Chlorobaculum tepidum TLS: one gene and its partner. The protein of the gene in region 1 interacts with the protein of each later gene in a pairwise test. Links are inferred from orthologs where the notes say so. Each region holds a gene or a part of one and is shown in the gene's direction. Other genes may lie near its edges. The genes, in order: ligA and leuS.

The links.
Region 2: the proteins of ligA (region 1) and leuS interact in binary tests that used the Escherichia coli proteins (3 or more experiments, as listed by UniProt). The link is inferred for Chlorobaculum tepidum TLS from one-to-one orthologs.

Annotation. Positions count from the first base shown.
Region 1 is NC_002932.3:465,048-479,799, forward strand. The notes cover bases 11,573-14,519. They hold ligA (NAD-dependent DNA ligase LigA), read left to right. Parts: upstream 11,573-12,007; coding sequence 12,008-14,032; downstream 14,033-14,519. Other genes in these bases: cruA (lycopene beta-monocyclase CruA), read left to right, coding at 11,573-12,002; AYT24_RS02210 (LOG family protein), read left to right, coding at 14,312-14,519. In the rest of the region: AYT24_RS02150 (glycosyltransferase family 2 protein), read right to left, coding at 98-940; AYT24_RS02160 (hypothetical protein), read right to left, coding at 2,241-3,038; AYT24_RS02165 (ISL3 family transposase), read right to left, coding at 3,220-4,446; AYT24_RS02170 (ArnT family glycosyltransferase), read right to left, coding at 4,485-5,522; modC (molybdenum ABC transporter ATP-binding protein), read right to left, coding at 5,895-6,950; modB (molybdate ABC transporter permease subunit), read right to left, coding at 6,947-7,633; AYT24_RS10430 (hypothetical protein), read right to left, coding at 8,275-8,415; ModD protein, read right to left, coding at 8,428-9,285; AYT24_RS02195 (ABC transporter ATP-binding protein), read left to right, coding at 9,731-10,444; more of cruA, read left to right, coding at 10,464-11,572; more of AYT24_RS02210, read left to right, coding at 14,520-14,752. UniProt on the Escherichia coli protein: DNA ligase that catalyzes the formation of phosphodiester linkages between 5'-phosphoryl and 3'-hydroxyl groups in double-stranded DNA using NAD as a coenzyme and as the energy source for the reaction.
Region 2 is NC_002932.3:1,553,335-1,568,227, forward strand. The notes cover bases 8,004-11,091. They hold leuS (leucine--tRNA ligase), read left to right. Parts: upstream 8,004-8,379; coding sequence 8,380-10,803; downstream 10,804-11,091. Other genes in these bases: AYT24_RS07440 (polyribonucleotide nucleotidyltransferase), read left to right, coding at 8,004-8,266; acs (acetate--CoA ligase), read left to right, coding at 10,971-11,091. Also shown: AYT24_RS07410 (YifB family Mg chelatase-like AAA ATPase), read left to right, coding at 1-374; AYT24_RS07415 (hypothetical protein), read right to left, coding at 987-1,232; signal peptide peptidase SppA, read right to left, coding at 1,423-3,216; AYT24_RS07425 (ABC transporter ATP-binding protein), read right to left, coding at 3,231-4,214; rsmI (16S rRNA (cytidine(1402)-2'-O)-methyltransferase), read left to right, coding at 4,299-5,030; panC (pantoate--beta-alanine ligase), read left to right, coding at 5,014-5,868; more of AYT24_RS07440, read left to right, coding at 6,065-8,003; more of acs, read left to right, coding at 11,092-12,950; AYT24_RS10390 (hypothetical protein), read right to left, coding at 13,024-13,179; AYT24_RS07455 (ArsR/SmtB family transcription factor), read right to left, coding at 13,210-13,500; AYT24_RS07460 ((2Fe-2S) ferredoxin domain-containing protein), read right to left, coding at 13,554-13,856; AYT24_RS07465 (hypothetical protein), read right to left, coding at 14,102-14,608; AYT24_RS07470 (hypothetical protein), read left to right, coding at 14,819-14,893.

The DNA of each region.
Region 1 (14,752 bases):
TAAATCACAAAATGCCGGTAATCACTCAAGAGTCATTATCTGTTGCAGCTTGAAGGCTGTAAAAGGCGTATTATTCAGGGTTCGCGTCCCCAATGGCTCAAATGCGGTTGCCGCTTGGACTTTTTATGGATAGTTTTGCCTCAGGATAACCGTTACTATTATGCGGATGAATAACTTCGTATTTGCATTCGTGAAAAAGACCAAGGCGCTGCATACGTGCTTTCGTTGTGGTAATGACTACATCTAAAGCGTATTTGAGACCATTCACATAACAGATTTCATCACCATAATAGGTTGGAATCGGGCGTTCTGCGATACGGAAGCCCCAAAGAATCAGCTGGATTATTATTTCAGTATCGAAATGGAAATCGGGCGTATTTAAATGAAACGGGATTTGCTTCAATGCTTTTACGGAGTATGCTCTGTAGCCTGAGTGAAATTCGCTTAAAGAGGTTTTTAACATGATATTCTGAAACAAAGTCAGAATTTTGTTGCCTACAAACTTGTAGGCGGGCATCCCTCCTTTTAGTGCGCCAAAAGGTGTCATCATTCTCGAACCAAATACTGCCTCGGCCTCTCCCTTTGTAACCGGTGTTATGAGATCTCTCAAGTATTCCGGAGCATATTGCCCATCGCCATGGAGTAGTGCTACACAGTCGAAATCATGCTCAATAGCGTATTGGTAGCCTACCTTCTGATTTCCGCCATATCCCTGGTTTTCGGGGTTTACCAGAACATTGGTCTTGAATCTGATTTTCCCGCTTTGTATTGTCTCAGCGCAGCGTAATACAGTATCATCAGAAGATTGGTCATCTATAACGAGCACTTCGGCATCAAAATCATCGAGCAGGTCAGCAGGAATGCGCATCAGGACGTTCTCAATCGTACTCTCCGCATTGTAAGCAACTATAAAAATTAAAATGCTCGGTTTCTTATCCATTGCTTTTCTTCTTTTTAAAGAGCTGTATCTGCGTGAGTCTATAAATTTGACCTCGATAGCGCCTTTTGAGTAAGACCCTTCCCAATTATAGGGCACCTGTTGTACAAGAGCAAATTGTTTTTACTTATTCCCTTAGCTGAGCCTGTTCAGCTAAGTGTGTAAACGGTCGTTTTCATAGAGGCACCCTTCCCTCGAATTTAATGGAAAACTGATTGATGACCGCCCCCCAGTTTTTGATTGGCATCGTCCATTTTTTGGCAATATTCTGCATGGCAAGATAGATCAGCTTGATAATCGATTCGTCAGTCGGAAACGAGCCTTTGGTTTTCAGCACTTTGCGCAGCGAGCGGTTCAGCGACTCGATGGCGTTGGTCGTGTAAATGACCTTCCGGATTTCTGGCAGATAATCGAAAAACGGGATGATGTGCTCCCAATGCCGCTGCCAGAGCTTGCTGACCGAGGGATATTTGCCGTCCCATTTGTCGGCGAAGAGGTGCAATGCCACTTCGGCGGCCTCGGCGGTTGGTGAGCCGTAAATCGTTTTCAGATCGGCACAGAACTCTTTGCGATCTTTCCACGATACGTATTTGACGGAGTTGCGCACCATGTGCACCATGCACAGCTGCACCTCGGTTTTCGGAAACACCGCGGCGATGGCGTCCGGAAAGCCGACCAGCCCGTCAACGGCAGCAATCAGGATGTCCTCGACGCCCCGGTTTTTGAGTTCGGTCATGACGCTAAGCCAGAATTTGGCCCCTTCGTTCTGCGAAATCCACAGTCCCAGCAGCTCCTTGTGGCCATCCATGGTGATGGCTAAGGCCAGATAAACAGCTTTGTTACAGGCCCGTCCGTCTTGACGGCCCTTGACGACAATGCAGTCGAAAGAGACGATGGGATAGAGCGCCTCGAGCGGGCGGTTCTGCCAGGCGCGTACGTCGTCGAGCACCGCGTCGGTCACGCTGCTGATGAGCGCTTCGGAGACTTCGACCTGGTAGAGTTCCAGCAACATGGCCTGCATGTCGCGGACGCTCATGCCGCGGGCGTCCATGGCCAGGATTTTGTCGTCGAAGCCCTTGAAGCGCGTCTGGCGCTTCGGGATCAGTTGCGGCTCGAAGCTGCCGTTGCGGTCGCGCGGGGGGTGGATGGTGAACTGATCGTTTTACTGCCGTAACCGTTACGGCTGTTCCTGCTATTCGGGACGATCGGGGTGTGCTTGGGATAGCCGAGGTGTTCATCCAGTTCACCTTCGAGTGCCTTTTCGATTAAGCGCTTTTTGAACTGGTCGAACAGGCCACCTTTGTCAAAAAGGGCTTGGGGGCTGCCGCTTTCTCGCAGAAGCTGCCCGATCAGCTCGCCCTGAATGTCCGGGGTCTTGTTTTTCTTTCTGGTCATAGTTTTGCTCCTTTTTCAATGATAGGAAACTACGACCGTTTACACACTTTATCTTACAGACCCCCTTAGCTGGAAAGGTCGAGTGAGAGTTTTCCGGCTTATTGCGCGTATTCACTCGACTTTCAACTGAATTTGCCGAGGCTTTTCGTTTTAGGACTTCTATCCACCATTTCGAGCGCGGTGCGCCAAGCGCCTCTGCGCCCCATCGATAGCGGGACTTGTCTCTGAATATTTCGATCAGTCCTGCACGTGTGTAATATTGAGCCTTGTACTGTTTGAACCATTTGAAAAGTTGCCAATGAGAATCTTTACTTGGCGACCATGAGGCAGGAATAGACGCAGGATCAATGTAAACGATATATGCTGGTTGAGCATTCTCTATCTCGCGGGCCATCTGTTCCTGCATTTCCAGGGAAAAGTCATGACCTTCCATCATGGCATAGGTGTAAATATAGCCTGTGGAGGCACGCCGCCTGGAGTAAAAGTAAATCTGGGGTTCGGATCCGATGACGGCAACGTATTCATTTTTCCCGGTATGGGATCTGATGTAATCGGCAATTTCAAGGGACTCTGGAAAGGGATTCAGGCCGTAGGTAAAGCGGCTGGCAGCGTAAGGGCTCATCCAAAAGAGAAATGCACGCTGTTGGAACAGGGTGAAAGCCATGACAAGTCCGGCAATGAGCACCCCGATGCTGAACCTGCTCAAGTTCGACACGCGGCTTTGCAGGATAGCTGTCAAAGAATTCACGCCCAAACCAGCCCATATTGAAACAACTGGTAACAGGAGTACAAAGTAGTGAGGTCGAAAGAAGAGCCCGGGACAAATAGCGAGAAATGAAAATAGGGTTCTTCGCAGAATATCGTGGGTAAAGGAGCGCTGGGTTACGTCATGATCCGATAGCCATGTTGAGTTTTCCGCAGTAAAACAAAATCCGGATTCGGTAACTCTCGAACCGGTGAAACCCTCTTGCAGAGGCCTTGACGATCTGAATCTTGCTGTTCAAGCCTTCGGAAACTGCGTTGGTGATCGGGTGTTTGAACCAGGTCAAGACGTTGCCGAAATGGCGCTGAAGCAGCTCTTTGACCTTCGTCAACGGAACCAGACCAACCTCATCGATCCGCTTCGACCAGTACTCGAAAAAAAACGTCCCGGCATCAGCGCAACCAAGCTGCCAGAAGGCTCGAAACATATTTTTCAACGACCACGCCTTCCCGGTTCTGAACTCCGCGTCCATCAGCTTGCCCAGCTCGGCCTGTTGCTGCTCACCCATGTTTTCCGGATTACGCAGCCAGACATATGTTGAGCCGATCAGGCGTTTGTCTCCGGCCTTGTCGAGTTGGCGACACTCCTTGCGACGCACCAGATCGACAGCCTCATTGAGATACTTGCTGATATGAAAGCGATCATGCACCAGATCGGCCTTCGGCAACAGCTCTTGAACGGCATGGATAAAGGGTTTCCACATATCGACCGAGACCGCCTTGACCCCTGCTTGCTGGCTGTCGTTCAGCGATGCAAGCAGCTCTTTGGTCGCCTCGGTCGTGCGATGCTCGACCACCTCAAGCACGCGCCTTTCGCCGAGATCAGTCAGCGTTGTGACGTCATGCTGGCCCGCCTTGAAGCTTTTTTCATCGATGCCCAGATACTCGACGGTTTCGGTTTTCCGGCGAACCAATCCTCGCTGAACGGCGCGTCGCATGATTTGATTGACGGTATGCCAGTTCAAGCGCAACAGGCGCGACGCCGCCTTGATATTGGCACAGTGCAACAACAGCTCGACGGCGAAGCTCTCGAACAGCAACGTGAAACGAGAATGCCGTGCCGCCCATGGCGCCTGAACGGTTTTGACTCCATGCTCCTTGCATTGGCAACGAGGCAAACGGGCCACCAGGATCGTCTCGAACTGCATCGTATCAAGATGACGCCACCGCTGCTCAGCGGCATGGTCATAGATGAGGCATGATTGGCCGCAGATTGGACACTCGCCCTGCTTGCCGGTAAAGGCCAGTCTGATCTCCACTTGCCGGCTACTCATCGACAAGTTGACGTTCTCGACTTCCCAGTTTGAGGGAAGACCTAACAGTTGGTGGTAATGGCTTGACAGGCTCTGCATGGGCGGATCAATGTGGTTAGCTTGCTTGAATTGCACGACTACGCCAAGTTACCCATTACAGCCACATCTTTCCACGATATTCTGCGAAGAGCCGAAAATAGCGATAAGATCAGGAGGAGTGTCCGAGACTTCCGCTCATCTTTGTTCCAGATGGGAGGCCGCAAGCCGATGTATGCCAAGAACCATAATGGCCAACTGTCTCTCAGTATCAGACCAAAGTTGTTCAGGAAGTTGTATAATCCGTCTTTAAAAGATAGTTCGCTGATGTATGCTCTCGGATATTTGAAGGTCCAAAACCAGAATTGAGCAAATGAGCCGGAGGCCAGAAAGATTATGCAGACCACGGCGTAAGGTAGCAGTATGCCACTGCACAAGGCAAGCGCGTGCCAGCCAAGAGGCTTCCAGGAGAACGGCCGTCCGCCTGGGTATTGAGTGAAAAATATCACGATGCCAGCCAGGATAAAGGCGAACCCGTGCTGTTTAATGACAAAGCCCAGTCCAAGAAGAAGGCCCGCTGCGAAGAACAGCCACCATCGCCTTTTTTCGAGTGCGATAAGGAGTATCAGGAAGCCCGCCACTGCGGGCACAATGACGAAATGCTCCGCGTTTGCGAAAACGCCTTGAACCGACGGGCTTACTGACAGTACGGCAAAGCTTCCCGCCGCAGCAAGGCCGGTCAGGGGGTTGATCAGGCGGCGCGCAAGCAGAAAGATGAGAATGGAAGTTATGGCGTTTATGAGCAACAGACCTGCATGTACGCCGGTGTGTGTTTGTCCGAAGATCGAGAGCACCAAAGCGTACGCCCCATAGATGCCGGGCAGCTTCATGCTGTAGAGGTGCTCGTAGGGAAGTAGTCCTTGGAGCATCAGCTGTGCGCCATAGGCGTACTCACCCTCATCACGCTCCATTGGGACGTTGAGCAAATGGTACCGGATGCCAGCCACTAACAGAAGCACCGCCAGCAGGAACAACCATGCGCCATGTTCTGCGTGCCTCTTCTGCAAACGAAGCTCCTCTTCCTGCGGCTGCTCAATCTGCCGATCCCACTGTTTACTATCGCGGTTTTTTCCCGGCATGGGGTTCCATGGTTTGTTCCATCAGCCTGTGAGCAATTGCTGTGATGAGTGCGTTTGAGGCAAGCTTCCTTGTAGCCGTTGAACTACTGCTTCAAACCTCTGTAGCGTTCGAGGCCATCGTCAGTTGCATTCAGGGAAAGGTACTCAATATTTGGCGCGCTGCCATAACCGTTCGATGAAAACACGCTGTTGCGTACTCGTCCTTTGCCGTCCTGTAAAGCTGACTTGGTTTACTGTATGACGGCCCTGTTCTGGTGCCCGAACGGTATCGGAAATCTGGCGGGCACGGTGCTCTGGATGCCGAAACCGTCTGGTCTTTGCCGTGGTGGGAACGCGCGGGGCGTGAGGGTTACACGGGGGAGGCACGGATGGTCAGCTCACTCTCCGAAACGCCGAGGCTTTGATTGCGGCGAAGAGCATCGTGCCGGGCGCGATGCCGAGTTCTTCGGCGGCAGAGCGGACGATTTCTGCGACAAGCGTTTTACCGCCCGATTCGAGCACCACGCCTTTTCGCCCGTCCGAGTCGAAGAGTTCGGCGACACGGCATTCGAGCAGGTTGCGGGCGCTGATGGCTTCGGGGTGCTGCTTGAAGAGGATGATGTCGCGCGAGGAGAGTTCAAACAGCGACTCCTCGCCGGTGCGACCTTCCGAAATGATAAGGTGGCCGTTGCCCCACGGGTAGTGGAAGAGGCCGTCTTTCTGTGTCGCGCCGTCGAGGCGGAGCAGGTTGAGGTAGCCGCGCGGGTTGGTGGCCATGCCGGTTCGGGCCAGCTCGTCGGGGGTCGAGATGCCCGCCAGCCGCCCGTCGCGGACGACCAGCACCCGTTCGGTCATGAGCTGCATTTCGGTCAGCGAGTGCGAAATGAAGAGGCACGGAATGCCGAACTCCGCGCTGACGCTGCGCAGGTAGGGGATGATCTGGTAGCGGAGCGAGTCGTCGAGCGCCGAGAGCGGCTCATCCATCACGAGCAGGCGCGGGTTTGCGAGCACGGCGCGGCCCAATGCTACGCGCTGTTTTTCGCCGCCGGAGAGCTTGCCCACGCCGCGACCGACCAGATGCCCCAGATTGAGCACCTCGATGATCGCCTCTGGCCTGATACGCCGTTCCGAAGGGCGGCAGCGCTTGTAGCCGTAGAGCAGGTTCGACTTGACGCCGAGGTGCGGAAAGAGCGTCGCTTGCTGGAACACGATTGAGATACGCCGCTTTTCGGGTGAGAGATCGATCTTTTTCCGGCTGCTGAACAGGCACGTATCGTCGAGGTAAATCTCTCCTGCATAAGGTTTTATCAATCCCGCAATCAGATGCACGAGCGTCGATTTGCCGCTGCCTGATGCGCCGAAGATGCCGACCCGCTCGCCCGAAATTTCGGTTTTTAGCTTCAGGGAAAAGTCGCCCAGCCTCTTTTCGATGTCGATGCAGAGCTTCACGCTTTTCCTCCGTGTTCAAGTTTTTTGCCGATCAGTTCGTGCAAAAAGAGCACGGAGACCGAGAGCGCGATGGAGACCAGGCAGAGCGAGAGGGCCATCGAGGTGCCCGCCGGGGAGCTGGCGTAGTCGTAGATGGCGAGCGGAATGGTTTGCGTGAGGCCGGGAATGTTGCCCGCCACGATGATCGTCGCGCCGAATTCGCCGAGGCTGCGGGCGAACATGAGCGATGATCCGGCCACCATGCCCCGGAACGAGAGCGGCAAAATGACTGTTGCGAGCGTGTCGTACCACGGCGCGCCGAGGCTGCGCGAGGCGTCGATGAGCTGCTGGTCAATCGACTCCATGCCGAGCCGGATCGAGCGCACCAGCAGCGGAAAGCCGACCGTGGCCGAGGCGAGCACGGCGGCTTTCCAGGTGAAGACCAGCTCGATGCCGACAGACGAAAGCGCCTGACCGATCCAGCCGTTGCGCCCCAGCATGAGCAAGAGGAAGTAGCCGATCACCACCGGTGGCAGGGTGAGTGGCAGGTTGACCAGCACTTCGAGCAGCACCTTGCCGCGAAAGCGCTTGAAGACCATCACCCACGCCGTCGCGAAGCCGAACGGCAGCGAGAGCGCCGTGGCGGTGACAGCGACCTTCATCGAGAGCGCAATGGCCGAGAAATCTTCGGGCGTCAGGTGCATGGTTTGTCGCTGAGGCTTTTTACTTCACGGTGAAGCCATATTTCTTCAGAATCGCCGTGGCCTCTTTGCCCTTCAGCCAGGCATAGAAGCTTTTGGCGTCGGCGTTTTTCGCGCCAGCGACGGTCAGCGCAACCGGATAGACGACTTCGGGATAAAGGTTTGCGGGCACGGTGAAAAGTATCCGGGCTTTCTTCGCCATGAGCGCGTCGGTGCGATAGACGAAGGAGCCGTCAACCTCGCCAAGCTCGGCGTACATCAGGCTTTCGCGCACACCCTTGGCTATGATGAGCTTGCCCGCGAGCGTCTGTTTGAGTCCGGCTTTCACGATAGCCTGATCGCGTACTTTCCGGCGGGCACGCTTTTTGGGCTGCCGATGCCGATTTTGCCGAGCCTGGTCAGGTCGCTCATGCTCTTGATTTTCTGCGTGGTCGCGCCCGCGAACACCAGGTCGTTGAAGGCGAAGGTGCGGATGCTCGCTGCATCGACGAGGTTCTTCTCTTTCAGGTAGTTCATCCACTTGACGTTTGCCGAAATGAAAAGGTCCGCCGGAGCGCCCTGTTCGATCTGCTTGGCGAGCGCCCCCGCAGGAGCATAGTTTTTCTGGAAGGTCGTGCCCGGATGAGATTTCGTGTACACGTCGGTCATCTCGTTGATGGCGTCTTTGAGGCTCGTCGCCACGGAGAGGTTGGGTTGATCTGTCCGGCAAGCGCCGGTATGCTCGTCAGTATGACGACGTTGAGCGCGATGCCGATGGCGCGGATGAAGTGCTTCAAGGTTTGCATGATTCGGGTTTGTCAGTTGGATTTTACTGGCAAGATCGAGGTCGAAATGTCGGCAGGTTTGCCGAAGTAAACCGAGGAGAGCACGATGATGTCGATGCCGGTGGCGGCGTACGCGGCGGCGTTTTCGCCGTTGATGCCGCCGGCCGCCGAGACTGCCACGCCGGGAAAGCGGCTGCGGATTTCCGAGACCAGCGCCGCGAGTTCGGCGACCGGCATCTTGTCCACCTGCACCACGTCCGCGCCCGCCGCCGCGATGCGGAGCGCCTCGACGGCGCTGTCCGCCTCGACGAGAATTTTCTGTTCCGGCGCGAGCTTTTTCAGATCGGAGAGCTTGTCGAGGAACGGATCGAGTCCGCCAAGAAAGACGGTGTGCTGGCTGAAGACAAGGATCGATTCGGAGAGGCCGAGGCGGTGGGGAAACGCGCCGCCTGCCATGATCGCCTTCATGGCGATCTTTTTGGTGCCGGGAAAGGATTTGCGCGTCGTGACGACGTTGATGCCGGGGTTGGCGGCGCGGGCGCGTTCGACGATGGTCGCGGTGCGCGTCGAGATGCCGGAGGCGTATTCGAGCAGGTTCATCGCCACCTTCCAGCCCGCGTGCAGCGCCGCCGCCGGGCCGGAAGCTCTCAGAATCTCCGTGCCCGGCGCAGCAATCGTGCCGGACGGAAGCATCGAGAGCACCTCGGCACCGCACTTCGCGAGCACCCGCCCGGCCTCCTCGGTGCAACAGAGCACCGTCCGGTCGCGCGTGGTGAAGGTTATCTCGCCCGGTTCATCGCCGATGCCGAGCAGGGTGGTGGTCAAGTCGCCATAAGGCACGTCTTCTTCGATATATCGCTCGATTTCGCTGTCGGGGGTGAGGCTGTACATTCGTGAATATTTTAGAACGTTATGTGATTTCTGTTATAGCGTAAAGCGCAGGTTCTGGAATTTCTGTGTCGTCCGCGTAATTGTTCTGTTTTCGTTGTTTTGGTCAATAATCCTGATAAATTTAGGGATTAATGCGATTAATCCTAAGAATATTTGTGTTGCGCGTCGCTATGGCTTTGAAAAACTTACGGATATGTTGTCGCGCCTGTTTTCGGTATGTTTTACGGGAAATAACGAATTCTTCCTGACATTGGCAAAAGTGTCCCGGCGCGATGGATTGTCGGGTGGAATGGAGGCTCCTGATCTGACTTCTTGTTCAGCGCAGTTGTTGCCGGGTAATAAACGGCGCTTTTTTCTTATACTTCAGAGCGCCCGGGGAAGAGGAGTCTGATTTCGATTTCGATGGAGGGGGCGTGATCCGTAACGATGAACCAGACCCAACTCGATGGCTGAAACGATTCTCAGGCTTAAAGGAATCCGCAAGGAACTCGAACTGTCGAGGGATGTGCGCCAGACGATCCTTCCCAACCTTTCGCTGGAGATTTTCGAAGGTGAATTTGTGGCCATTACCGGGCCGTCCGGATCGGGCAAATCGACGCTGCTCTACATCATGGGCGGCCTCGACAAGCCGACTTTTGGCAAGGTGTGGCTCGACGGTCAGGAGATTACCGGCCTCGACGAGGCGGAGATGACCGTCATCCGCAACCGGAAGATCGGCTTTATCTACCAGTTCCACTTTCTTTTACCGGAGTTCAGCGCGGTCGATAACGTCATGATGCCAATGCTGATTCGCCGCAAGTATGGCAAGAAGGAGATTCGCGAGCGGGCGATGAAGCTGCTCGACATGGTTGGCCTCGAAGACAAATACACCAACAAGCCCAACCAGCTCTCCGGCGGACAGCAGCAGCGCGTGGCGATTGCCAGGGCGCTGGCCAACGAACCGAAGGTGCTGCTCGGCGACGAGCCGACCGGCAACCTCGATTCGCGCTCGGCCAATAACGTGTATGAACTTTTCGCCCGCCTGAATTGCGAACTGAACCAAACCGTGATTGTCGTCACCCACGACGAAGATTTCGCCAATCGTGCGGGTCGCCGCATTCACCTCGTTGACGGCAAGATCGAGAGCGATTCGCGCACACCCCGGCAAGCAACCGCCTGAAACCACGGAGAACCGATCCATGCTCGAACAGATCAGGAATACCCATCCGCTTGTTTATCAAAACTTTAGCGCTCTGCCGGATGGTGAGAAGCACTTGCGCTCGATTCTCGCTATCGACCGCTACTGGGAGAAGCTCGATCTTCCGGTACCCGACGTGATTCTTGCCGGCTCGCGACTTCCAGTTGACGCCTGCGTCGAGGAGGCGTGCGATATTCTCTACGCTGGAGGCACGCTCGGCCTTTTGCACGCGGCGGTGATGTCGAAAAAGTACGGGCGCAAGGTACTGGTGATCGACCGGGCCGAGCCGGGGCGCACCACGCGGGACTGGAATATCTCGCGTGGCGAGCTGCTGCGCCTCGCCGACACCGGAGTGTTCACCAGCGAAGAGCTGGACTCGACCATCGTTCGAATGTACAAAACCGGCTGGGTGGAGTTCCACGCGCCCGCCGAAAGGCGCAAGCGGCTCTATATGGACGAAGTGCTCGACTGTGCGGTCGATGCCGACAGGCTGCTTGGCATGGCTTGCAAAAAGGTGCTCGCGGGTGGTGGTTCAAAGGTGCTTGGCCACACCAGCTTCGTTTGCTGCTACCAGTTCCCGGATCACCTCGTTGTGCAGGTCGAGGAGTTGTCCGGCAAGCCTCGCTACTTCCGGACGCAGGTGCTTGTGGATGCGATGGGCATTGTTTCGCCGGTGGCGATGCAGCTCAACCGGGGCCGCCCGCAAACGCACGTCTGCCCGACGGTCGGCACCATCGCGAGTGGGTTCGAGAACGCCGATTTCGAGGTGGGCGAAATTCTCGCCAGCACCGAGGACGCGGAGGTCTCCGGCAAACGCGGGCGGCAGCTCATCTGGGAGGGGTTCCCGGCGAAGGGCGACGAGTACATCACCTACCTCTTCTTTTACGACAAGGTCGATTCGCCGAATGACAAGTCGTTGCTCGGCCTTTTCGAGGCGTACTTCCGCAAGCTGCCGGAGTACAAAAAGCCGGGGCCGAATTTCACGATTCACCGGCCCGTTTTCGGCATCATCCCGGCGTACTTTCACGACGGCGCGGGATGTACGCGCGTGGTCTCCGGCGAGCGCATCGCGCTGCTCGGCGACGCGGCCTCGCTCGCCTCGCCGCTCACCTTCTGCGGCTTCGGCTCGGTGGTGCGCAACCTCGACCGCATGACCTCCGGTCTCGACCGCGCCATGCGCGAAGGCCGACTCGGCGCGGCTGAGCTGGCTAACATAAGCGCTTACGAGCCGAACGTGGCCTCGATGGCAACTCTCATGAAGTACATGTGCTACGACCCGGAGACCGACGAGCCCGGCTTCGTCAACGAGATGATGAACGAGGTGATGATTGTGCTCGACGAGCTGCCGCAGCGCTACCGGCAGGCGATGTTCCGCGACGAGATGAAGGTCGAGGAGCTGGTGACGGTGATGCTCAAGGTGGCGTGGCGCTACCCCAAAATCCTCAAGGCGACCTGGAACAAACTCGGCGTGGGCGGGTCGGTCGGCTTCGTGAAAAACCTTGCCGGATGGGCAATATCGCAGAACGAAAAACGCGGTTAACATCGATGGATAAAGCGAAAGCACAACAGGAAATCGGCAAGCTTCGCGCGGAGATCGAACGCCACAATCGCCTCTACTACCTCGAAGCCAAACCGGAGATTTCGGATTTCGAGTTCGACAAGCTGCTTAAACGGTTGATTATGCTCGAAAAGGAGTTCCCGGAGCTGGTGACGCCCGACAGCCCGTCGCAGCGTGTTGGCGGCGGCATCACCAAGGAGTTTCCGACGGTTGTGCACCGCGACCCGATGCTCAGTCTTTCGAACACCTACTCCATCGCGGAGGTGGCCGACTTCTGCAATCGCGTCGAAAAGCTGGTGGCAGCCGAGGGCGGCGGTACGCCGGAGTACGTCGCCGAGCTGAAGTATGACGGTGTGGCGATCAGCTTGCTCTACCGCGACGGTCTGCTCGTTTGCGGCTCCACGCGTGGCGACGGTCGGCAAGGCGACGAGATCACGGCCAATCTCCGGACAATCCCGTCGATTCCGCTTCGGCTCGAAATGCCCGATCTGCCGCTTTTCGGCACAGCATTGAGCGGCGAAATCGAGGTGCGCGGCGAGGTCTATATGCGCAAGGACGATTTCGAGCGGCTCAACGAGGAGCGCCCGGAGGAGGAGCGTTTCGCCAACCCGCGCAACGCCACCGCCGGCACGCTCAAGTTGCAGGACTCGGCGGAGGTCGCGCGGCGCCGGATGTCGTTCGTGGCCTACTATCTCAAGGGGTACGACGGCGAAGCGCCCACGCACCTGAAGCGGCTGGAGCAGCTCAAAAGCATGGGCTTCATGACCGGCGCGGCGGCTAAGCTTTGCAAAGGGATGGACGAGATTGCCGACTTCATCGCCGAGTGGTCGGAGAAGCGCTGGACGCTGCCGTACGAAACCGACGGCGTGGTGCTCAAGCTCAACGAGGTCAGCCTGTGGGAGCGGCTCGGCGCGACCGCCAAAAGTCCGCGCTGGGCGATTGCCTACAAGTACCCGGCGCAGCAGGCCAAGACCGTGCTGCAAGGCGTGGTGTTCCAGGTCGGGCGGCTCGGCACCATCACGCCGGTGGCCGAACTCAAGCCGACCAGGCTCGCTGGATCGATCGTGTCGCGCTCGACCCTGCACAACTTCGACGAAATCAAACGGCTTGGCGTGCGCATTGGCGACCACGTTATGATCGAAAAGTCGGGCGAAGTAATTCCGAAAGTGGTCAGCGTCGTGCTCGACGAACGCCCGGCGGAAACCGCCGAAATCGAAGTGCCGTCGGAGTGCCCGGTTTGCGGCACCAGGCTGGAGCGGCCCGAAGGCGAGGTGAACTGGTATTGCCCCAACGAGGAGGGATGCCCCGCGCAGAAGCGAGGCCGCATTCTGCACTTCGCCTCGCGCAACGCCCTCGACATCCAGAACCTCGGCGAGTCGCTTGTTACGCAGCTCGTCGATCGTGGCCTCGTGAGCGACGCGGGCGACCTTTACAGTCTTACTCAGGAGCAGCTCGCGGGCCTCGACCGCATGGCTGCCAAATCGGCGCAAAACGTGCTCGACGCGCTCGAAAAGAGCAAAAAGCAGAGCTACGCCCGCCTGCTCTTCGCCCTCGGCATCCGCCACGTCGGCGCAGCCACGGCCCGCGAACTGGCCCACGCCTGCCCCTCCATCGACCGCCTCCGCGAGATGGATGAAGAGGCGCTCGCCGCCGTGCCCGACATCGGCCCCGTCATCGCCGCAAGCATCCGCGACTTCTTCGCCAAACCGTGGGTGCAAGCGATGCTCCAAAAGCTCGCCGAAGCCGGGCTGCCGATGCAGGCGGGAGAGGAAAAGGCGCTCGTTAACAACAATTTTGAAGGACAAAGCGTCATCTTCACCGGCGCACTGGAACGCCACGTCCGCCAGGAGGCCGAAGAGATGGTACGCGAACGCGGCGGCAGAATCGTCAGCTCGGTGAGCAAAAAGACAACACTCGTTGTCGCAGGCAAAGAGGCCGGAAGCAAGCTTGAAAAGGCGATAAAGCTGGGAGTGAAGGTGATTGACGAGGATGAGTTCGAGCGGATGCTGTGAGGGTGGATGTACGGTTATAAAATCAGAATCAGGTTCTTCGCAGAATATCGTGGGTAAATGGTGAATATGGGTCAATCGACTGAGGCACGGCCAAAACGAATGCGCTCTGCAAAGAGTGTCCGGTCAAAGGATAAATCACCTTAACGCTTTATCATATGATGAGTTATAAATGTCTTTGACCGAACTGTTAAACTTGTTCATCAGGGATGGTCATGTGAGCATCCTTCATGCCACCCACGAAATTCTGCGAAGAACCACCATCAACCTCAATCAAAATTCATGGAACCGCATTATCGTGTAACTATTTTCGGGTCGGCCCGGATCAGTGAGGGGGACGAGGCTTACCGGGATGTTTATGACATCGCTCGCGGGCTGGCGGCCGAGGGGTTTGACATCGTGACCGGCGGTGGGCCGGGGTTGATGCGGGCGGCCAATTCCGGATCGAAAAGCGTCTCCAACGGAGGGCAGTCGATCGGGCTGAATATCAAGCTGCCGCATGAGCAGTGCCCGAATCCGTATCTCGACATCAAGGAGGAGTTTGACCGGTTCAGCGGGCGGCTCGACGCCTTCATGGCCATGTCCGACGCGGTGGTGGTTGCGCCCGGCGGCATCGGCACCATGCTCGAACTCTTTTACTCCTGGCAGCTTGTGCAGGTGCAGCACCTCTGCGAAACGCCAATTATCCTTTTCGGCGAAATCTGGACCAGCCTGCTCCTTTGG
Region 2 (14,893 bases), 1.1 Mb from region 1 along the record:
ACGTCCCAAAGGTGGAGAACATCGAGCTGTTCTCGAACAGTTCGGCGGAAAGTTCCGGCGAGATTCGCAAGCGGGTGATCGCGGCACGCGCCATCCAGCACGAGCGCTTCGCCTCGCTCCCCTCACCGCGCATCTTCACCAACGCGCAGATGAATTCGAAGCTGATCCGCAAGTTCTGCAAGCTTGACAAGGAGAGCGCCGAAAAGCTGATGGAGGCGATGAACCGCCTCAACCTCTCGGCCAGGGCGCACGACCGCATCCTCAAGGTAAGCCGCACCATCGCCGACCTCGAAGGCGCGGAACATATCGAAATGAAGCATTTGGTGCAGGGCATCCAGTACCGCAGCCTCGACCGCGAGTTCTGGAGCTTTTGAGAGAAAAGAGGACAGACTGGACGGATCAGGGGAAATGCGCCGCATGTCAGATGTTCAGAGAAAAAGAGCCTGCTTGGCTATATTAAGGACTTTATTGTCGCAAACGGATCACTCCGGCATACCCTGCTGCTTGCCGGAGCCCTTCTCGGCTCACCCCCGGTCATAGCTGCCGAACCGATCGAGGCAAGAATCGCCAGCCTCGAAAAAGAGCTTGCCGAGAGCTGAAGGCGCACACGACGTCAGCATCATCACCGGACAAACCTGGGGTCTGAACGGCTCTCTCATCCCGTTCGTGGATGACCCGGCAATCATGTGGAATGCGGGTAACATCAGGGGACGCCATCCGCAGCTTCGCCTCACCAAAGGGTTCAAGAGCGGCGAAAAGAGCCGGGTCGAGGTCGCCGTGGCGGTAGCGAGAACGATTGGCGAAACAAACGTAAGCGGGGCGGATTCCGGTAAAGACGCCACCATGCCTTCGATTCAGGGACATTTGGCTCTTTCAACGCACTCTTCGTCTCGGAGAAACCGGCAACCATCGCTGTTTCAGGCCATTACGAACAGGAGGAATGGGATACGGCGGCTAACGAAACGCATGAAACTCTCGACTCGTGGTCATGCGTGCTCGAACTGTCGCTGCCACTGGGCAACAAGCTGCTTTTTGCCAGTGAGCTTTTCACCGGAGAGAATCTCGACGATTACCGGAAAGGCATCGGTCAGGGCCGCAACGGCACCAAAGCCATCCGTTCGCACGGAGGCTGGGCTGCCCTGCGCTACGCGGCAAGCCCGGAGACGACGTTGAGCATCGGCGCTGGCATGGATGATCCCGATGACGATGACGTGCTGTCGATAACCGGCCAAACACTGAACGAAACGCAGTTCATCTCGGTGATGCACCGCCCATCACACCGAACTTCACTCTTGGCGGCCAGCTTTCGCACTGGAGAACCGACTACAAAGACGCCAAAGAGGGTGAGGCCGTCCGCGCCAGACTTCAGTCACCTACTCGTTCTGAGTTCTGACCTTTTCCGGGGCGATCAGCCGATCGCCCCTACTTTATCACCACTTCGACCGGATCGAGCGCCAGCACCTGGGGGGCATCGGTACGCAAAAGAAAGCGGGCGATGCCGGCGCCGGGCAAGCGAGAGAGCGGTTGCAATTGACCAAGCGACTCCCTGACCATTGCGGCAGTCAACGCCGAAACCATATCCGACGTATCACTGCCAAGCAGGTATTCAAGCCATGTTTTTTGGGCAGGCAGATAAAGCAGCGCCGGCTTGACCTCCTTCTTCACGCCGGCCAGCTTTTTGGCCTCCTGCACGGCGTCACCAAGACCACCAATCTGGTCGATGAGACCAACTTCCAGCGCGCGCTTGCCGCTCCACACCCGCCCTCCAGCCACGGCATCAACCTGCGCTGGTGTCATATGGCGTCCTTTCGCCACTTTGGCGATGAAATCCTCATAAACCGTACCGGTGAGCTCAACAAACTTGCGGAACGATGCGTCGTCAAACGCTCTGAATGGCGTTTCGGCGTCAGCGAAGCGGCCCCGGATGAGCACCTCGCGCCGGATGCCGGTCTTTTCGAGCAGGCTGCTCAAATCGGGCTTGAGCGAGAAAACGCCAATCGAACCGGTTATGGTGAGCGGTTCGGCAAAGATTTTGTCGCCAGCGAGCGCCACCATGTAGCCACCCGAAGCCGCCAAGCCGGACATCGAGGCCACAATCGGCTTTTTGGCTTTCGCCTCGTTGAGCAGTTCGAGCATCGTGGAGGCGGCAAGGGCATCGCCGCCAGGGCTATCGATCCGCAGCACGATCGCCTTGACCTTCAAGTCGTCGATCGCAGTCTGAAGCGCCTCCTTGACAGTAGCGACATCGGTTCCATCGCCCTCGCTCATACCGCCCGCACCGTCGCTCACGATCATGCCGGTAATGTTGATCACAGCAATCCGGTCGCCGCCTCCCTGCGGACGCATACCGCCAGTAGCGCCGAGATACTCCCGGCCTCCCACCAACAGCTCCGCTGCTGGCTTGTTCAAACGCCTTGCATACTCTTGTTCAAGTTCGCGTTCAGTGGCCACACGATCGATCAAATGAAGCCCAAGCGCTTTTTCAGGCGTCAACACGGCCAGCGAGTCAACCACCTTCCGGAAGGCATCCTTGCCGATGCGACGCTGCCGCGATACGGAGTCGAGATAATCGCTCCAGGCGTCATCGAGCAAGGCGTTGGTCTCTTCGAGATTCTCCGGGCTGGCCGAATTTCTGGTGAAGGTTTCGACGGCACTTTTATACTTTTTCCACTGCGCTGCCTGAAAGCTGACACCGAGCTTTTTGAGCGGATCGGCGACAAAGAACAGCTCGGCCTTAAGCCCGTCGAGCGTCATCCAGGAACCTTTCTGTACAATGATCGAATCGCAGGCGACGGCGAGCTGATAATCCTTGTCTTCAGGCGTGACAAGAAACGCTGTGACCTTTTTGCCCGATTTCCGCAAGGCGGCAATTGAACTTCTCAGCTCCTGTATCTTGGCAGGCGAGGCACCCAGACCATCGATCCTGAGCAGCACCGAATCGACACGGCGGTCAGTTTTCGCACGGTCAAGAATGGTCAGCAATTCCTCAAACGAGAGCAGATGGCGTCCTTTGCCAAAGGGGAATGGACCCGCATCCGGAGGGCGCTCATCGAGCTCTCCGGTCAACGGCACCGAGAGCACGAAGCGTGCGGGAAGACGATTGCTCCTCTGATGCACAAACCACCCTCCCAGTCCAACGAGCAGAAGCACGGCAACGACTGCCGTCAGGCACCCGGCGCGGAAACATCCGCCTTTTTTTCGGTTCTTGTCTGCCATATCGACGCAATAAATTACTGGTAAAGAAGACAGCTTACTTTGTGTGATGGCTCATCTTGCAACGACAGCAGTTCCGGCTCACGTTTCCGGCACTCCTCCATCGCGAATGGGCAACGGGGGTGAAAGCTGCACCCCTCCGGAATCGAGAGCGGTCCTGGAAGATCGCCCTTCAACACGATGCGTTCGCGCTGGTGACCAAGTTCAGGCATAGGAATGGCTGACAGCAACGCCTGCGTGTAGGGGTGCTTCGGATTGGCGTAGAGCGTTCCGGCATCGGCGATTTCAACAATCTTGCCGAGATACATCACCGCGACGCGATCCGAGATGTACTCGACCACCGAGAGGTCGTGCGCGATGAAAAGATAGGTCAGCCCCAGCTCGCGCTGCAAATCCTTGAGCAGGTTGATGATCTGCGACTGGATCGAGACATCGAGCGCCGAGACCGGCTCGTCGCAGATGATAAACGACGGGTTGACGGCAAGCGCCCTGGCGATGCCGACTCGCTGGCGCTGGCCGCCGGAGAACTCGTGCGGGTAGCGGCTGGCGTAGTCGCGATTGAGGCCCACCGTGTCAAGGAGCTGGTCGATTTTCTTGGCGGTGGCCTGGGTTCCTTTCGTAATACCATGCACCTTGAGCACCTCGCCAAGCGTCTGTCCAACGGTCAGGCGCGGATTAAGCGAGCCGAAGGGATCCTGGAAGATCATCTGCATCTCCGTGCGCAGCGGTCTGAACTCCCGGTTGCCAAGCCCGGTGATATCGCGGCCACGAAAGACGATCTTGCCTCCTTTCGAGGGCTGCACCAGCCGCACGATCGACCTGCCGAGGGTAGTCTTGCCGCAGCCCGACTCGCCGACCAGCCCGAGGGTCTCGCCCTTGAACACCTCGAACGACACGCCGTTGACCGCTCTGGCCACCTGCTTGCCACCCGCCAATCCGGAACTTCTGACCGGAAAATGCACCTTCAGGCCGCTGACTGAAAGGATCTGTTCACGCTGCATGGGCTTGCCTCAATCTGTTTCTCATAATTTTTACTATAATTATGGTCATAATATACAAGCTTCCCGAATAAAGGCCACTGCTGATTGAACTCCCGCGACGAACATAAAGGCACGCTCTACGTGGTGGCCACCCCGCTCGGCAATCTTGACGACATGACCTTTCGGGCAGTCAACACGTTGCGCAATGCAGGAGCCATCGCCTGCGAGGACACCCGACGCACCTCGATTCTGCTCAAACACTTCGGCATCGAGGGCAAGCGGCTGGTCAGCTACCACAGCTTCAACGAAGAGCGCGCCGTCCGGCAGGTAATCGAGCTGCTCGAAGAGGGTTCGGACGTGGCGCTGGTGACCGACGCAGGCACACCCGCCATCAGCGATCCCGGCTACACGATGGCCAGCGCCGCACACGCCGCAGGACTGCCGGTGGTGCCGGTGCCGGGTGCGAGCGCGTTGACGGCGGCGCTCTCGGTCTGTCCGCTGCCATCGAGCAGCTTTTTCTTCGCCGGATTTTTGCCGCACAAGAAAGGGCGCAAAAGCCGCCTCGAATTTCTCGCCTCCATCGACAGCACCATCGTACTGTACGAATCGCCGCACCGGATCGGGCGGCTGATGGAGGAGGTGAAGGAGCACTTTCCCGACGCGCAGGTGTTCGCCGCGCGAGAAATCACCAAGATGCACGAGGAGTACGTCACCGGCACGCCCGATGAACTGGCGAACCACTTCACCGGCCAGAAGCAGCGGGGCGAATTCGTCGTGGTCGTCCATCCGCCAGACAAACATTCAAAAAAGAGACAGGAACATGCAGATCATCAATGACCCCGCCGAGATGCAGAAGATCGCCGAAAAACTGCGTCTCCAGCACCAGTATATCGGCGTCGTCATGACGATGGGCGCGCTGCACGAGGGGCACCTGAGTCTGGTAAAACTTGCGAAAGCGCATGCCGGAACGGTCATTATGACCATCTTCGTCAACCCGACGCAATTCGGCCCGAACGAAGATTTTTACCGTTATCCAAGACCCTTCGAACAGGACGCCGCGCTGGCGCGTTCGGCAGGCGTTGACTACCTGTTTGCGCCTTCGACGGAAGCGATGTACCCGGATGGATACTCGACCAGCATCGATCCCGGCCCCATCGCCACGCGCTTCGAGGGCGCTTCCCGACCCGGCCACTTCGGCGGCATGGTTACGGTAGTGGTCAAACTGCTCGGCATCACGCGACCGCACCTGGCCGTCTTTGGCGAGAAGGACGCCCAGCAGCTCGCCATCATCCGGCGCGTGGTGACCGATCTGAACATCGGCACCACGATTCTCGGGGCTCCGATCGTGCGCGAAAGCGACGGGCTGGCCACCAGTTCGCGGAACATCTATCTCTCGTCGAACGAACGCCAGCAGGCAACGGTGCTTTACCGCGCCATCCGGTACGCGAAGATGGAGATCGACAAAGACCGCACCGATCTAGAGGCGATTGCTGGCGAAGCTGAAGCGCTGGTGCGTTCCGAGCCTGATGCCGAACCCGATTATCTCTGCTTTGTCGATGACGCCACTTTCGAGCCGGTCACGCAGGCGGTTACCGGCAAAGCCTACCGGCTCATCATGGCTGTGCGCATCGGTTCGACCAGGCTGATCGACAACTGGCGGTTTGACTATCAGTAATGCACAAAAGCGGAACCGCATGAAAGCGCTGCCGATACTGAAAGGCAACAAATTTATAGTATATTATTTGACTTTGTAATTTTTTGAATTGGCTTCGACCGCGACCGGCATCAAGAGCCCTGATTTCCCCAGCGAAACGGCATCGCCCCGAAGGTCCAGCGAAGAGGTTCATCACTTTTAACCACAACAGATTTCAATGTTTATCAAAAAAAAGATCGATCTTGGACACGGTAAGGTAATCACGATCGAAACCGGAAAAATGGCCAAACAGGCCGACGGCTCGGCGGTCGTCACAATGAACGACACCATGGTGCTCGCCACGGTGGTTTCAAGCAAAACACCTCCGTCGCCGAATCAGGACTTCTTCCCGCTCCAGGTCGAATACCGCGAAAAATATTCCGCAGCCGGCAAGTTCCCCGGAGGCTTCTTCAAGCGCGAAGGCCGCCCCTCCGAAAAGGAGATTCTCTCCGCCCGCCTGATCGACCGCGCCCTGCGCCCGCTCTTCCCTGACGGTTACTATCAGGAGACCCAGATCATCATCTCGGTCATCTCCTCCGACACGATCAATGACGCCGACGTGCTTGGCGGCATCGCCGCTTCAGCCGCCATCATGGTCTCCGACATTCCGTTCGCCAACCCGATGTCCGAGGTTCGCGTCGGGCGCATCAACGGACTCTTCATCGTCAACCCCGACATCAACGAGCTGGCGCAAAGCGACATGGACATCTGCATCGGCGGCACCGAGGACACCATCTGTATGCTCGAGGGCGAGATGAAGGAGATCTCCGAAGCCGAGATGCTCGACGCCATCAAATTCGGCCACGACGCCATCAAGAAAATTTGCGCCCTCCAGCGCGAACTCGCCGCAGAGGTAGCCAAGCCCAAACGGCCATTCTCTCCGACCGTCGCGCCGGACGAGCTGGTCAATTTCGTTGAAGAGCACTGCTCAGCCGAGCTGAAAGCTTTGGCCTACACCCCGCTCGCCAAGGAGGAGCGCGCCGAAAAGACCAAAGCCATCTACACGCAAACCATCAGGAAAACCCTCACGCACTTCACCGACCGCGTCGGCCCCGATCAGATCGAAGCCGATCCCACCAGCGCGTTCTGCCTGAACGAACACATGATCGAAGAGTGCATCCATGCCGTCGAAAAGAAGGTGATGCGCCACATGATTCTCGATGACGGCAAGCGCCTCGACGGCCGTACACTCGAACAGGTTCGCCCGATCAGCATCGAGCTGGGCCTCATTCCGAGGGCTCACGGTTCAGCGCTCTTCACTCGCGGCGAAACGCAGGCACTCGTCACGCTGACGCTGGGCACCAAGAAGGACGCCCAGTCGGTCGATACGCTGACTGACGACAAGGACAAGCGGTTCATGCTGCACTACAACTTCCCACCCTTCTCAGTCGGCGAAATCGGCAGGGTCGGCGGTGCCGGACGGCGTGAAATCGGCCACGGCAACCTCGCCGAGCGCGCCATCAAAATGGTGATGCCATCCGAGCAGGAGTTCCCCTACACCGTGCGCCTCGTCTCGGACATCCTCGAATCGAACGGTTCGTCCTCGATGGCCTCGGTCTGCGGCGGCACGCTGGCCGCGATGGACGGTGGCATTCCGCTCAAGAAACCGGTCTCCGGCATCGCAATGGGCCTCATCAAGGAGGGCGACCGCTACGCCGTGCTCTCCGACATTCTCGGCAACGAGGATCATCTCGGCGACATGGACTTCAAGGTGGCAGGCACCCGTGACGGCATTACCGCCTGCCAGATGGACATCAAGATCGACGGCCTCGACTACCACATCCTCGAAACCGCGCTCGAGCAGGCTCGCAAAGGTCGCTTGCACATCCTCGACGTCATGGCCGAGGCGATTCCCGAGTCGCGTGCAGACATCGGTAAATACGCACCGCGCCTCACCACCATCCAGATTCCGGTGGACGCCATCGGCATGGTGATCGGCAAGGGCGGCGAAACCATCCGCAGCATCACCGAGGAGACCGGCGCAGAGATCAACATCGACGACGACGGCACGGTCACCATCGCCTGCTCCAGCCCCGAAGCCACCAAAGCGGCGGTCGAAACCATCAAGACCCTCGTCTCCAAGCCGGAGGTCGGCACAATCTACATGGGCAAGGTTCGCGACATCCGCGACGAGCTCGGCGCCTTCGTCGAGTTCCTGCCAAAAACCGACGGTCTGGTGCACATCTCGGAGATTGCCCGCGAACGTATCGCCAAGGTGAGCGACGTGCTCAAGGTGGGTGACCGGATCAAGGTGAAGCTGATCGACGTGCGCAAGGATCCCCGCACCGGCAAGACCAAGTTCGCCCTCTCGATCAAGGCGCTACTCGACACCGACCAGCAAGCCGAAACGAACGGCGAAGCAAAGCCGGCAAGAGACTGAACGCAGCGAAACTGAAACCAAGGCAGTGCGGGGGAAATAACCCTGCACTGCCTTTTTTCATTACCGGCGCGGGATTATCTTCCCGGCAACATTTTCGAACAGACCAACGACTCATGAAATACGACTTTTCAGCTTTAGAGAAAAAGTGGCAGTCCCGTTGGGCAGATGAGCAGACCTTTGCCTCCTCCGCCGACCAAGAGAAGCCAAAATATTACGTGCTCGACATGTTCCCCTATCCGAGCGGTTCGGGACTGCACGTCGGCCACCTCGAAGGCTATACGGCCACCGACATCATGGCGCGCTACAAGCGCTGCCAAGGCCACAACGTGCTGCACCCGATGGGCTGGGACGCCTTCGGCCTGCCCGCCGAGCAGTTCGCCATCAAGACCGGCACCCACCCGCGCCTGACAACCGAAAAGAACGTCGCCAGCTTCCGGGAGACCCTCAAGAGCATGGGCTTCTCCTACGACTGGAGCCGCGAGATCAACACCACCGACCCGAACTACTTCAAGTGGACGCAGTGGATTTTCCTCAAGCTCTACGAAAAAGGGCTAGCCTACATCTCGGAGGTGGACGTCAACTGGTGCGAAGAGCTGAAAGTGGTGCTGGCCAACGAAGAGGTGGACGAGAAAATCGCTGACGGCTACACTGTGGTGCGCCGCCCACTGCGCCAGTGGGTGCTGAAGATCACCGCCTACGCCGAGCGGCTGCTGAAGGATCTGGACGAGGTTGACTGGCCGGAGAACGTCAAGCAGATGCAGCGCAACTGGATCGGGCGCTCTGAGGGCATGGAGATCGACTTCGAGCTGCGGTGCCACCGCACCAACCTGCGGGTCTATACCACCCGTCCGGACACGCTTTTTGGCGCGACGTATCTCGTCATTTCGCCGGAGCACCCGATGGCCGAAAAGCTCGCCATCGCCCAGCAGCTCGTCGCGGTCAAAAAATATATCGAACAGGCGAAGCTCAAAACCGAGCTGGAGCGTACCGGTTTGCAGAAAGAAAAAACCGGCGTCTTCACCGGCTCCTACGCGATCAATCCGGCCAACGGCGAGGCGCTGCCGGTCTGGATTTCGGACTTCGTGCTCACCAGCTACGGCACCGGCGCGATCATGTCCGTCCCGGCGCACGACAGCCGCGACTGGGAGTTCGCAAAAAAATTCGGCCTGCCGATCCGCGAAGTCATCAAAAGCCCGCATGACGTGCAGGAGAGGGTGTTTGACGGCAAGGAGAGCGTTTGCGTGAACTCCGCGAACGACGAAATCAGCATCAACGGCCTCGACTTCAAAACCGCCTTCGACCGCATGGCCGCCTGGCTGGAGTCGAAAGGCAAGGGCAAACGCAAGGTCAACTACAAGTTGCGCGACTGGGTCTTCAGCCGCCAGCGCTACTGGGGCGAGCCAATCCCGATCAAGCATTACGAAGACGGCACGATGCGCCCCGAAACCAACCTGCCGCTTACGCTTCCGGAGGTCGAAGCTTACCAGCCCACCTCGACTGGCGAGTCGCCGCTGGCCAACATCGAGAGCTGGCTCTACGGCGAGGACGAACATGGAAAGTTCCGCCGCGAGACCAACACCATGCCGCAGTGGGCTGGAAGCTGCTGGTACTACCTACGCTTCATCGATCCGCAGAACAGCGACGCGCTGGTCGATCCGTCGCTCGAACAGTACTGGATGAACGTCGATCTCTACATCGGCGGCGCGGAGCACGCAGTGCTGCACCTGCTCTACTCACGCTTCTGGCACAAGGTGCTCTACGACCTCGGCGTGGTGAGCACCAAAGAGCCGTTCCAGCGCCTCTTCAACCAGGGCATGATTCTCGGCGAAGACAACGAAAAGATGTCCAAATCGCGCGGCAACGTCATCCCCGCCGACCACGTGCTGAGCACCTACGGCGCGGACGCACTGAGGCTCTACGAAATGTTCCTCGGCCCGCTTGACCAGGTCAAGCCCTGGAACACCCACGGCATCGAAGGCATCAGCCGCTTTTTGAACAAGGTGTGGCGACTGGTCTGGGACGAAAACACCGAGACGCAGAAAACCACCGAGGACAAACCGTCGGAAGCCATCCTCAAACGGATGCACAAAGCGATCAAAAAGGTGACCGAAGATACCGAGCAGCTCAAATTCAACACCGCCATTTCGGAGATGATGGTACTGGTCAACGAGCTGCACAAGGCGGGCTGCTACAGCCGCGAGACGACTGAAACCCTGCTGGTGCTGCTCTCACCTTTCGCACCGCACATCACCGAGGAGCTGTGGCAGGCGCTCGGCCACGCCGAATCGATCAGCGGAGCTGTATGGCCGGTCTTCGACGCGAAGCTTGCAACGGACGACGTGCTCACCATCGCCGTGCAGGTCAACGGCAAGCTCCGCGGTACGTTTGAAGCTCCCGCGGGCTGCACGAAAGAGGAGATGATCGAGTCGGCCAAAAAGGTCGAAAGCGTTGCGAAGTTCCTCGACGGGCAGCAGATCGTCAAGGAGATCGCCGTGCCCGGCAAGCTAGTGAACTTCGCCGTAAAACCGCAACAATGACAACGAAGCGATGAGATGAGGTTCTTAGTGTGATCAATTTTTTTCTGTAACTTCTTAATCACGATAATACAAGGGGTTCGGCAGGCCCCTTACCAAGCTCCGACCGAAACGTCGGCGCTCTCTCAAGGAGCAGCAGACATTTTCTTCAATACAAAACCGTATGACCAATGGCTACTGAGCAAACGAAAGGCCAGTCCTCTGAATCGATCAGTTCGGTTCTCTCCGAGCGGAGGAAGTTTCCTCCGCCGGAAGCGTTCTCTTCCCAGTCGCACATTTCAAGCATGGAGCAGTACGAAAAACTCTATGCCGATGCAGCCGCGGATCCCGACAAGTACTGGGGCGATCTGGCGGAACAGTTCCACTGGTTCAAGAAATGGGACTCGGTTCTTGAATGGAATGCTCCATATGCCAAATGGTTCAATGGCGGCACCACCAACATCGCCTACAACTGCCTTGACGTGCACGTAGGCAGCTGGCGCAAGAACAAGGCGGCTATCATATGGGAAGGTGAAGAGGGCAACGAGCGCATCCTCACCTATGGCGAGCTGCACCGCCAGGTCAGCAAATTCGCCAACGTCCTGAAAATCGCCGGCATCAAACCGGGTGACAAGGTGGCGATCTACATGGGGATGGTGCCTGAGCTGGTCATCGCCGTGCTCGCCTGCGCAAGGGTCGGTGCGGTGCACAACGTGATCTTCGCCGGTTTTGCCGCCCACGCCATCACCGAAAGGGTCAACGACTCACGCGCCAAAATAGTCATCTGCGCCGACGGCACCCGCCGCCGTGGTAGCACCATCAACCTCAAAAATATCGTCGACGAAGCGATCATCAACACTCCTTCGGTCAAAAACGTCATCGTCCTCAAAGTGACCGGCGAAGAGATCCACATGCACGACGGCATGGATCACTGGTGGCACGACCTGATGGGGCTAGCCGTGGACGAATGCGAACCGGCGCAGGTCGATTCCGAGCACCCGCTCTTTTTGCTCTACACCAGCGGCTCGACCGGCAAACCGAAAGGCATTCTGCACACCACCGCCGGGTACATGGTGCACGCCGCCAGCTCGTTCAAATATGTGTTCGACATCAAGGACGAGGACATCTACTTCTGCACCGCCGACATCGGCTGGATCACCGGCCACACCTACATAATCTACGGCCCGCTGCTCAACGGCGCAACCGTCTTCATGTACGAAGGCGCTCCGAACTACCCGCAGTGGGATCGTTTCTGGGACATCATCAATCGCCACAAGATCACAATCCTCTACACCGCTCCGACGGCTATCCGCGCCTTCATCCGCGCCGGTAACGAGTGGGTCACCAAGCACGACCTCAGCTCGCTCAGGCTGCTCGGCACGGTCGGCGAACCGATCAACCCCGAGGCCTGGATGTGGTACCACAAGTATGTCGGTCAGGAAAAATGCCCGATCGTGGACACCTGGTGGCAGACCGAAACCGGCGGCATCATGATTTCGCCGATGCCGGGCGCGACCCCGACCAAACCGGGCACAGCCACCCGCCCGCTGCCGGGCATTATGGTCGATGTCGTCCGCAAGGATGGCACCCCGTGCAACGCCAACGAAGGTGGCTACCTGGTCGTCAAACGCCCATGGCCCTCGATGCTCCGCACCATCTATGGTGACAACGAGCGTTACGAAAAGACCTACTGGTCTGAATTCCCCGGCATGTACTTCACCGGCGACGGTGCAAGAAAAGATGATGACGGCTACATCTGGATCATGGGCCGCGTCGATGACGTGGTCAACGTCTCGGGTCACCGCCTCGGCACCAGCGAGGTCGAAAGCGCGCTCGTTTCACACGAGGCTGTCGCCGAAGCCGCCGTCGTCAGCCGTCCGGACGAAATCAAGGGCAACGCCCTCGTCGCATTCGTGACGCTGAAAGACGGCTACGAAGGCGACGCCAAACTGCGCGACTCGCTCGGCAAGCACGTCGCCAAGGAGATCGGCGCTATTGCTAAGCCTGACGAAATCCGCTGGGCCAAAGGTCTGCCGAAAACCCGCAGCGGCAAAATCATGCGCCGCCTGCTTCGCGAACTTGCCACTTCCAACGAGATCAAAGGCGACGTCACCACCCTCGAAGACCTCGGCGTCATCGAGAACCTCCGCGAACAGGAAGACGAAGGCTGAGCAATCAGCGAGCTCAAACAAAAAAGCCCTGGCAACCCGGGGCTTTTTTTGTTTCCAAAAAGACAATTGTCCTTTACTCTTTATCCTCTTTCGCGTTCTTCTCTTCCGGAACACAGGGATGTGTTGGCTGGTCGCCGTGGCACTGCTTGATGGTTTCGGGCGAACATTTCTCGGGGGTGCCTTTCAGCATTTCTGGCTTCTGGCAACAGCAGGATTTTTCTTCACTCATGATTTAACTCCGGTTGGATTGATGATGCTTTCACTCATTTTCATTCGTGACGCCGAGTAACGCTGATGCGACCAATTTCCATTCGGCAAGCACTTCCCGATCCACGCGGTAATGCACCGAATAACCGCGCCGTTCGGGAAGCACGACTTCGGCATCACGCAAAACCCGAAGATGCTGCGAAACCGCCGCCGGGGTGATGTCAAGCGCCTTGGCCAGCGCATTCACGCACAGCGACCGCTCCTTCAGCAGCTCGACTATCCGAACCCTTGAACCAACGGAAAGCACCTTGAACATCCGTGCCATGTTGTCAGCGTTACTCATCGAGTCAATCTAATTAAGTGAACGCGCAAATACTAAAATATTTTCAAACAAGCTCAGGCTTCGCTCATCAAACGCTCGATCACGGATAAAACTGCATCCACATCATCCGGCGAAACCCTGGAAAACCAGAGCTTCTGCGGATAGATCATCACATTCGGCCCCTCGCCGCAAACTCCCATGCAACCGGACGTCGAAACCCGCACCTTCCCTTTCCACCCTTTCCCGTCAACAGCTTTTTTCAATTGATCTTTCACAAGCTGGCTGTTATTGTCAGCACACGATTTTCGTTCGCCTCCGCGATCATTGGTACAGACAAACACGTGAACGATGTAAGGTGATTCGTTTTGAATTTGCATAATGGAATATCTCCTTAATTGAATATTTCGTCTAACGTCACGCGTCAGCCGCCCCGCGTAGCGGCGTTGGCTGCACAGCCTCCGGTTGACTGCCGGGTTGGGCATTAATGGTCGGCCCTCTTTGTTGAACGCCCCGCAATGAAAAGCGGCACCTCATAGATTGCAGAAAAGAAAATGAATAAAGCGGTTGCCAATGACTTTGCACATGCCACAAGCAATGGGGGGCCGAACAGGCGAATGCTTTCCTAAACGACAACCGCAACCCAAAGAATGATAGTGTAGTCGCTCAGTGCGATGGCGAGCTTGCTTACGGAGAACCGTCGGCCGCGCAGCCAAAAGTTCTTATTAGTTTGAACGGCCTCAGGCTGGGCAAACATTGCTCTGGTAACGGAAGGCTCTATTCGTTCAACCTTCATTTCCCAGGACTCTTGCCAGAACTTGCCAGCGCGATTGCCGAGTGACCAGGCAACGGAACAAACAAAGCCGAAGCACGCGACAACAACCGATATGTCAGAGCTGTAACGCCTTAAGGTCGCAGAGGCAACGAAGGCAGAGGCGATGAAACCCCAAAAGAACAGCGACCGGCTCCAGAAAAGTTCAATTTCGAGTTTTCGTGTTTCGACGGTAGTTTCGTAAGCCTTCATGAGCCTTTGAAACTTGCGGTCGTCGATCAACTGAGCTTGTGGATCGCCGTAGCCATTTCCTTCGGCGGTGAGTCTGTTTGGTTCATCGGAGATTGGATTACCAGCCATGGAGAGCGGCTCCTGTTAATGGTACCCAACATTAATTAGATTGATCCGCATAAGACGCGGATTTTTGATCTTCAGTCCATTATAAGACGCACACAGCAACATCCGACAAACCCTTCAAACACTCCACAACAATCGCGCCACTGTCGTCTCACACAAAAATTCCCTACCTTTCAAGGTAAGCTTTCCACCGAAAATAAAACCACCTCACCCATGCGACCAGCACACATCATCCGGATTCTCCCGCTCTGCACCGCCCTGCTTTTCGCAGGATGCGGCGGCAATTCG